Regions from separate parts of the Cupriavidus sp. HY129 genome, predicted to be linked through region 2. Evidence: predicted binding sites of a transcription regulator. Region 2 holds the regulator's gene; each other region holds the start of a gene.

Region 1 (3,274 bases), 1.8 Mb from region 2:
AGGTTCTCACGGAATACCCACCGACGCCCCAGCATGACGCCCCGCTCGCCCCTGCTTCGCTCCGTTCTGCATGGTCTCGCCGCGCTGTTGCTGCTGGTGGGCCCGGCTGTGTCGATGGCGGCAAGCCATCTGCCGCCCGTCACCGATATTGCCGCCCAGTCCGCTGACGCCGCGAAACAGGGCGGGCCGCTGGTCGTGCTGGTCAGCTTGCCCGGCTGCACGTATTGCGAGACCGCCCGCCGCAACTATCTGGCGCCACAGGCGGCCGCTGGCGAGATCACCGCGCGCGAGCTCGACATGACGGCCGACACGCCGCTGCGCGACGCCGACGGCACCATGACCACCGCGAAGCAATGGGCACGCGCCCACAACATCACGGTGGCCCCGACCGTCCTGTTCCTGGATCGCAACGGCCGCAACCTGGCCAGCCCGCTGCGCGGCCTGCAGCCGGACTTCTACGGCGCTTACCTCGAACAAGCCGTGGATACGGCACGTGCCAGGCTCGCCGAAGGGCTGGCGGCGTCCAAGTAGTCAATCACCAGGAAATGCGGCGGAATGCCGCAGAGGAAATGCGGCGGAATGCCGCAGATAGTGCGCATTTGATCCGGCTTGCCACTGCCGGCTAACAGCGGCAGTAGAATAGCCGCTGTCTGTAGATGGCCTCACCTCGGGACCGTAACCCCATGTCGAATTCCGCCACCCCTGCCACACCTTCGAGCAAGAAGCGCTGGCCGATCGCTGTAGCCGTTGTCATCGTCGCGCTGCTGGGCTTCTTCGGCTACCGCGCCATGACGCCCGCGAATACGGTCCCCGACGCCACATTCACGCTGCTTTCGGGCGAAAAGCTCAGCACTGGCGACCTGAAGGGCAAGGTCTACCTGATCAACTTCTGGGCCACGAGCTGCGCCACGTGCGTCAAGGAAATGCCTCAGATGGTCAGCACCTACAAGCAGTTCAAGGACAAGGGGCTGGACTTCGTGGCGGTGGCGATGAACTACGACCCGCCGATGTACGTGATGAACTACGCCAAGACCCGTGAACTGCCATTCAAGGTGGCGATGGACGCCGACGGCGCGGCGGCCAAGGCCTTCGGCAACGTCCAGCTCACGCCGACGACCTTCGTGGTGGACAAGAACGGCAAGATTCTCAAGCGCTACGTGGGCGAGCCCGAGTGGGACGCGCTGCACAAGCTGCTCGACGGCGCACTGGCCAACGCGGCCTGAACAACGCCAAGTCCAACGAAAAGGTGCCCATGCGGCACCTTTTTTGTTGCCCGGCTCACATCGTCGGGCATCCGGCTTGCCTGTCGGGGCTGTATGGATATACAGTGAGCGCCAGATTTTTCTTATCGCATCCATCCGACTGCCTGCCCTGACGTGTTACCGGAACTTGCCCCTGAAGCCGCTGCCGAGTCGCCCGACACCGAGGTCGCCGACGCCCCCGCCTATCTTTCCCGGCTGAATCCGGAACAGCGCGCGGCGGTGGAGTACGACGGTGACGCGCCGCTGCTGATCATTGCCGGCGCGGGCTCTGGCAAGACCAACACGCTCGCGCATCGGGTGGCGCATCTGGTCGTGAACGGCGCCGATCCGCGCCGCATCCTGCTACTGACGTTCTCGCGCCGCGCCGCCTCCGAAATGGGGCGCCGTGTCGAGCGCATCGTCGACCAGGCACTCGGCATCCAGACCGGCGCGGGGCGCGCCGCGCTGCAGTGGTCAGGCACGTTCCACGCCATCGGCGCCCGCCTGCTGCGCGAGTACGCCGAAACGCTCGGGCTTGCTCCGACCTTCACCATCAGCGACCGCGGCGATGCGGCCGACCTGATGCACGTGGTCCGCCATGACCTCGGGCTATCCGAGCAGACCTCGCGCTTCCCGCGCAAGGAAACCTGCCTCGCAATCTATTCGCGCGTGGTCAACACGCAGTTGCCGCTCGAGGTTGTGCTGAAGACGCAGTTCCCGCGCTACGCGATGTGGGCAGACGCGCTCAAGGGCCTGTTCGCCGCCTACGTGGAAGCCAAGCAGAAGCAGCAGGTGCTCGACTACGACGACCTGTTGCTCTACTGGGCGCAGGCGATGACCGAGCCCGCACTGGCGCAGGACATGGGCGCACGCTTCGACCATGTGCTGGTCGACGAGTACCAGGACACCAACGCGTTGCAGGCGTCGATCCTGCTGGCGCTCAAGCCGCAAGGGCGCGGCCTGACCGTGGTGGGCGACGACGCGCAGTCGATCTACGCATTCCGCGGCGCCACCGTGCGCAATATCCTCGATTTCCCGACACGGTTCTCGCCGCCGGCCGAGCAGGTCACGCTGTCGCAGAACTATCGCTCGACGCAGCCGATCCTCGGCGCCGCCAATGCCGTGATTGGCCTTGCGGCCGAACGCTTCACCAAGGATCTCTGGTCCCTGCGCGAATCGGCGGAGAAGCCCGGCGTGGTGGTGGTCAACGACGAGGCCGAGCAGGCGCGCTTCGTCGTCGAGCAGGTACTGGCGCGGCGCGAGGCTGGCTTGTCGCTGATGCAGCAGGCGGTGCTGTTCCGCGCGGCCGACCACAGCGCCCAGGTCGAGATCGAGTTGGCCCGGCGCAATATCCCGTTCGTGAAGTTCGGCGGACTGAAGTTTCTGGAGTCGACGCACGTCAAGGACGTGATGGCTGTGGTGCGCTGGCTGGAAAATCCACGCGACCGCATGGCCGGATTCCGCACGCTGCAGTTGCTGCCCGGCATCGGCCCGAAAACGGCCGCGCGCGTGCTTGAAGGACTGGAAGCCGCCACCGAACCGTTGATCGCGCTCGAAGCCTTCGAGCCGCCCCCCGCCGCCGCGCCCGCCTGGGATGAACTGGTGACGCTGGCGCGTGCGCTGATGGCGCCGACCTCGCCCTGGCCATCGGAATTCGAACAGGTGATCGCCTGGTACATGCCGCACCTCGAACGGATGCACGACGATGCCGCCGCGCGGCAGGCGGATCTGCAGCAGATCGAGCGCATCGCGGCCACCTATGCGTCTCGGGAACGCTTTCTCACCGAACTCACGCTCGACCCGCCCAGCGCATCGAGCGACGAATCGGGCGTGCCCTCGCGCGACGAGGACTACCTGATCCTGTCGACGATCCATTCGGCCAAGGGGCAGGAGTGGAAGGCCGTGTACGTGCTCAATGCGGTAGATGGCTGCATGCCATCCGATCTTGCCACCGGCACCACCGAGGAAATCGAGGAAGAGCGCCGCCTGCTGTACGTGGCGATGACGCGCGCGCGCGACCACCTCGACATCGT
Region 2 (3,274 bases):
AGCACCGGTACGCGAACTACGCGCCACCGCTATACCACATGCCGCGGCGTCGACCAGCGCGGCCGTCAGCGTTTCGTGCACGGAACCGTTGCCAGCCGCGGCCACGACGAACCCTAGCACGCCTGCGGCCACCATCGCGTCGATAGCTACCCTCCCCGGCTGCGCATAGCTGGCGACGATCTCCACCAACGGCCATACAGCGGGCACCGGCAAGCGCGGCGCCTGACCAGGACCCGGGGTGCGCGAGAAATGGACGTAGGTATCCTGCACAAAGCCAAGCGGACCGGCAACTGGCGAATGGAAAGCATCGACAGCCGACGTATGCGCCTTGACGACATCACGCGCGGCATGAATCTGCTGATTCAGGACCACGAGCACACCCTTGCCAACCGCCGCCGGGCTTGCCGCCACGCGCACCGCATCGAGCAGGTTCAGCGGCCCGTCAGCCGAAAGCGATGTCGATGGGCGCATGGCCGCAGTCATCACGACAGGCAACGGGCAAGCCTGCGTCAGATGCAGGAACATCGCCGTCTCTTCCAGCGTGTCAGTGCCATGTGTGATCACGATTCCGGCGACATCGGCCTGCGCGGACCAATACCCGATTCGCGCGGCAAGCAACCGCCAGAGATCGAACATCATGTCCTTGCTGTCCACCTGCGCCACCTGCTCCGCTTCGACCCGCGCCACATCTGCCAGCGCGGGCACTGCCTGCACAAGTTGCGATACAGGTACTGTCGCAGCCTGATAGTGCGCGCTACTGGCAGGATTAGCGGACGAACCGGCGATGGTGCCGCCAGTCGCGAGCACAACGATACGAGGCAGGAGTACGGACATGGACGGGGTTGACGGAGCTTGAAGGCGGGCCGATTGTAACTGCGCGAACGCTTGGCCGAACCCGTGGCAAACCCGTGGGCCTCACCCCACGGAACTACTCGTGTTGAGCCGGCTGCGCAAAATGTGCTTGCACTTCACCCGATACTGTATAAAATCACAGCATACTGTTTAAACATACAGTGCTTCGGCACAAGACCTGCGACCCATGGCGACCCTGACACCCCGGCAGCAGCAGATTTTCGACCTGATCCGCGACACGATCCGCAACACGGGCTTTCCGCCCACTCGTGCTGAGATCGCCGCCGAATTCGGCTTCTCCTCCCCCAATTCGGCCGAGGAACACCTGCGGGCTCTGGCGCGCAAGGGCGTGATCGAGCTGACGCCGGGCGCATCGCGAGGCATTCGCCTGAAGGTGACGCGTAGCGACTCTGAACGACCCGATCAGTTCTCGTTACCGATGGCGGGTGTGCTGCAACTGACATTGCCATTAGTCGGTCGTGTCGCAGCTGGCAGCCCGATTCTGGCTGCCGAGCATATCGACCGGCAGTATCAAGTCGATGCCTCTGTCTTTGACGAGCGCCCCGACTATCTACTTCGCGTTCGCGGCCTGAGCATGCGCGACGCCGGCATTCTGGATGGCGACCTGCTTGCCGTGAAGAAAGCCAGCGAAGCTGCGAACGGTAAGGTTGTCGTCGCCCGTCTGGGCGATGACGTCACCGTCAAACGCTTGAAGAAACGCGGCGATACGATCGAGTTGATCGCCGAGAACCCCGACTTCCAGAACATCGTCTTGCATGCAGGACGTGATGAGTTCTCCCTGGAGGGTATCGCAGTTGGCCTGATCAGATCTTCAGGCTTCTGACTCTCCGGACCCAGGCAGCTGGCCACCTGCCCCGGTCACCCGCTTTTGCTTTGCCAACGCCGCCCCGTCCTTTACGGACGACGGGTGCGGACTTCTGCTGAACGCAAATTACGAGGTGTTGCCATGCTGCAATCCGAAACCGTCGCATCCCGCCGTCCGGTCAAGCCGGTCCCCTTCCGCCAGATCAAGGGCGTTCGCGTCTACCAGGGCACCCATCGCCGCACCATGGTCGGCAATATGGCCGCCATCTGCCGAATGCTCGAGCTTGCTGAACCCTCCTCGAAAACTCTTGATTGAGGCAGCCCGCTCTCTTCCGCCACCATGCACTGCAGCGCATTGCTGCATGTACGGGCGATGATGGCCCCGGGACCCGACGCTGATCGGGGCCCGACCATCATCAATCTGACTCGACATTAATCGGCCAACGGCGCGCCGAACCAATCGGACGCGAGGTCTGCCTCAAAGGCAGCCAGCCAGGTCGCAGCCCCGCTAGCGCCTCCTTTGTATTTCTGCAACTGACCGCCGACCACGCGTTCGACAGTCACCATATCCGCAGCCCCCTCCCCCGGATTGAGCGCGTACGCAACCGCGAATTTGAAATCCTCGGGGACGAATCCGTGCCTGGCGCAAATGGACTCCAGAGCCTCCCGCACATCGGGAGAGAGTTCGTGAAATCTGAGCGTCATGCTTCTCCTCCGCAGCATCTGCAATTCCTGATCTTTACAGATTATTTGCCCGATTTCGCGACGTCGCGCATTTTCCTGACCATTCGTAGTTCTTTGGGCCAATGAAAATTTCTCGCTCTCCGGCTAGGGTAACAACCGAGAACGTCGATCGTGGCGGAAAGCGCCAACCCAGCATAGTTTTGCCCCATTCGATCCGACGATGACGAGAGGTTGAAGCCTTTCGTCCCTCCCACGCCCCTATACCGCACAGCACCTTCAGGAGATGCACGATGGCCAAGCACGATACGTCAGGGCTCGCCAGCCTGTCGCCTTTCGAACTCAAGGACGAACTCATCAAGTTGGCAGGAAGCGTATCGAATCGCCTGATGCTAAACGCCGGGCGAGGTAATCCGAATTTTCTGGCAACCATCCCGCGACATGGTTTCTGGCAGCTCGGCCAGTTCGCCATGATCGAATCGGAAAGGTCATTTTCGTATTTGCCAGAAGGTGTCGGCGGTTTCCCGCGACGCGCAGGTATCGAGGAGCGGTTCGACCTTTATGCCCGCGTGCACAAGGACGTTCCCGGCGTCAAGTTCCTGACCGGGGCCGTATCGTATGTGCGCGACCAGCTCGGTCTGGATGGCGGTGATTTCCTGTACGAAATGTGCGAAGGGATCCTGGCCTGCAACTATCCGGTTCCCGACCGGATGCTCCGACTGAGCGAGAAGATCGTCAAACAGTACATCCGCAAGGAAATGATTGGCGCGCATCCGTTCCTGGGCGATTTCGACCTGTACGCCGTGGAAGGCGGAACCGCCGCGATGACGTACCTCTTCAATTCGTTGAAGGTCAATCATCTGATCAATCCCGGTGACACGATCGCACTGGGAATGCCGATCTTCACGCCGTATAT
Region 3 (3,274 bases), 1.2 Mb from region 2:
TGAGAACGAGTCGTCAGCCGGTACGCGCGCTGGATCGGCTGGATCGGAGGATTCTGGGGGTCCTGCAGGCCGATGGCCGGATTTCGATGAAGGAGCTGGCGGAGGCCGTCGGGCTGACCATTACGCCGTGCATCGAGCGGGTGAAGCGGCTCGAACGCGACGGGGTCATCATGGGCTACTACGCGCGGCTGAACCCGGCGCTGCTCGGCAGCGCGCTGCTGGTCTTCGTCGAGATCTCTCTTGGGAACAAGTCGGGCAACATGTTCGAGCAGTTCCGGCGCGAGGTGCTGCGGATCCCCGAGGTGCTCGAGTGTCACCTGGTATCGGGCGATTTCGACTACCTGATCAAGGCACGCATCCGCGAGATCGGCGAATATCGCCGGCTACTCGGCGACATCCTGCTGCAACTGCCGGGCGCGGCGCAGTCGAAAAGCTACGTGGTGATGGAAGAGATCAAGGAGACGCTGGCGATCGCCGTGGACGAGAAGGAGCGCAGTCAGCCGGGCTGACGCGGCTCCAGGCCTGCCGGCTCAGAAAAGGCTACCCTGCGGCGAATCCTCGGGCGGCACGCGGAACAGATCGGTGCGCAGCGGATGGCGTTCCTGATTGAGCCCAAACCTCCGGCACGCGAGTTCGAAACGCTTGCGGACCAGCTCGGCAAAGATGCCAGTCCCGCGCATCCGGCTCGTGAATGTCGCGTCGTTGTGCTTACCGTTACGCATGTTCTCGATGATGCTCAGCACATGCTGCTTGCGGCCGGGGAAATGCTGCTCGAGCCATTCGATGAAGATGTCGTGAACCTCTAGCGGCAGGCGCAGCATGACGAATCCAGCCGACGTTGCCCCGACTTCGCTGCAGGCCTTCAGCACGTTTTCCAGATCGTAATCGGTGAGCGCCGGTATCACCGGGGCGAAGAGCACCCCGGCCGGCACGCCGGCCTCGGCCAGCAACCGGATGCCTTCGATCCGTTTGGCTGGTGTGCTGGCGCGAGGCTCCATCTTTCTGGCGATATCGGCATCAAGCGTCGTGACGGATATGAACACGCGCGCCAGCCCGTTGCGGGCCATGCGGGCAAGGATGTCGATATCTCGCGTCACCAGGAACGACTTGGTCGTGATGGCCACCGGGTGCTGGAAGCGTTCCAGCACCTCCAGAATGCCGCGCGTGAGCTCGAATTTCCGCTCGATCGGCTGGTACGGATCGGTGTTGGTGCCGAGCGCGATGACGCTCGGCTTGTAGTGTTTCTTGCGGAGTTCCTGCTCGAGCAGCGTAGCGGCATTTGGCTTGGCGAACAGTTTCGTCTCGAAGTCGAGACCGGGCGACAGGCCCAGGTAGGCATGATTCGGTCGCGCAAAACAGTACGAGCATCCGTGCTCGCAACCCCGGTACATGTTGATCGACTGGTCGAACGGAACATCGGGCGACTGGTTGCGCGAGATGATCGTCCTGGCTGGCTCGATCGCGATCGTTGTCCGTGGCGCGGGAGACTCGCCGTGCAAGGCTTCCAGATCGGCAAGCATGGCCGCATCCGCCTCTCGGGACAGGCTGTCGAAACGCGATTCCGTGTTGGACAGCGCGCCTCTTCCCTTGCGGAAACCATCGGGTAGTGACGTCATGGGGGCTCTTGACTCGTACAATCTCCAATACTGTATAAATATACAGTATTGCCGGCGAGATACCAGTGCCCTGCTCAGCGCCCTGATGGAATGTGCGCCCTGGGGATTGAACCTCCGACGGGCTTCAGATCCGGTCAGACGGTAGGTGTGGCCAAGGGAGGTGCGTCGTCGCGATCCCAGTAGGGCGGGGAGCCGAACCAGTTGGCAAAGAAGTCGACGAAGGCGTGTGTCTTGGCGGGAACCAGATGCCGGCTCGGATAGACCGCCCAGATCGAGACGACCGGCAATATCGGGTACTCATCCAGCACGGTGACCAACTCGCCGCGGCGCAGGTATGGCGCCACATCCCAGGTCGACTTCAGCGCGATGCCCATGCCCGCGATGATCGCGTCGCGAATCACCTCGCCGTTATCGGCGCGTAGCGTGCCCCGCACGCTCACCGCGCTTTCGCCGACTGGGGTATCGAAGCGCCAGGTCGATTGATCGCCAAGGATCAGACAGTTGTGATTGCGCAGGTCTTCCGGGTGCCGAGGGGTGCCGTGCCGCGCGAGGTATTCCGGCGATGCGCAGATCACGCGATGACTGGGTGCGAGCGGCCTGGCGACCAGCGAGGAATCGGGGAGCGCGCCCATGCGGAGCGCGACGTCGATCCCACTATCGACGAGACCGACGATCTGGTCGCTCAGGCGCAGATCCAGTGTGATGCCCGGGTAGGTGGACAGGAAGGCGGGGATCGCCGGCGAGACATGCTGGCGTCCAAACGAGGCAGGCGCCGTGACACGCAACGGGCCGTGTGGAACCTCCGCGCCTCGGCCCACGGATTGCGCGGCCACCTCCGATGCGGCCAGCAATGGCTCGGCATGAGTCAGGAACTGCTCGCCATCACCGGTGAGCGAAAGGCGGCGCGTTGTGCGATGTAGCAGGCGGGTGCCTAGCCGATCCTCCAAGCGCTGGAGCCGGGCGCTGGCAGTCGATGTCGACAGTCCCAGATCGCGTGCGGCCGCCGACAGGTTGCCGAGCGCCGCCGCGCGCACGAAGACCGCGATATCGGTCAGGTCGAACGGCATCGTTGGCGCGCGAAGTGGGGCCAGGCCGTCGGCTATTCCTGCGAGAGCGCCTTGGCTGCTTCGACTTGCGATTCGAAGAACGTCTGGAAGCTGATGGCAAGCCCTGCCATCAGCAGGCCGGTGCCGATCATCAGCGAGAAGATGATCAGGATGACCACGGGCCAGCCCGAGCGCGTGGGCGTGCCATGAGGGTTGTATTGCGCATCCCACTTGTCGTCGGGGCGCAGCCCGAACACGATGGCCGTCAGGAAGGCGCTGATAAGGGACGCGCCGCCGGCCACTGCGAAGACCCAGTTCAGTGCGGTATTGCCCGTGCCGAGGATCAGCGAGGCGATACCGAGCACGCCTGCTACGGTGCAAAGCAGGTGGACCCAGCCGAACTTGTCGCCCAGCCCTTTCAGATAGAAGCGATGCGCTCCAAGGCTGCCGAGCAGGAAGGCCAGCGCAACGGTGGCCAGTTTCGATTTGCCGCGTGTGTTGCGGGCTTCAGTGGCGATGGCGGGGGCTTGGCTGGCTGCAGGCATCGGTATGGGGACGGAGACGGTATGGCCGCCATGGCGGGCAGTGGTCGCACATTGTACGCCGGGCCCG

The links. The regulator LexA, encoded in region 2, represses DNA repair genes until DNA is damaged. The targets are predictions, from matches to a motif close to ACTGTATNNNNATACAGT.
Region 1: the regulator LexA is predicted to act here: its motif matches at 1,312-1,329, upstream of K6G35_RS01195 (ATP-dependent helicase).
Region 3: the regulator LexA is predicted to act here: its motif matches at 1,646-1,663, upstream of K6G35_RS03665 (PA0069 family radical SAM protein).

Annotation. Positions count from the first base shown of each region.
Region 1 covers NZ_CP083254.1:251,610-254,883, reverse strand. The annotation lists gene K6G35_RS01205 (SoxW family protein) at 34-531, shown strand; gene K6G35_RS01200 (TlpA disulfide reductase family protein) at 684-1,223, shown strand; gene K6G35_RS01195 (ATP-dependent helicase) at 1,377-3,274, shown strand, end outside.
Region 2 covers NZ_CP083254.1:2,019,438-2,022,711, forward strand. The annotation lists gene K6G35_RS09135 (asparaginase) at 1-834, opposite strand, end outside; gene lexA (transcriptional repressor LexA) at 1,040-1,696, shown strand; gene K6G35_RS09145 (hypothetical protein) at 1,820-1,993, shown strand; gene K6G35_RS09150 (hypothetical protein) at 2,110-2,382, opposite strand; gene K6G35_RS09155 (bifunctional aspartate transaminase/aspartate 4-decarboxylase) at 2,652-3,274, shown strand, end outside.
Region 3 covers NZ_CP083254.1:801,846-805,119, forward strand. The annotation lists gene K6G35_RS03660 (Lrp/AsnC ligand binding domain-containing protein) at 1-509, shown strand, start outside; gene K6G35_RS03665 (PA0069 family radical SAM protein) at 531-1,616, opposite strand; gene K6G35_RS03670 (LysR family transcriptional regulator) at 1,751-2,683, opposite strand; gene K6G35_RS03675 (NINE protein) at 2,716-3,207, opposite strand.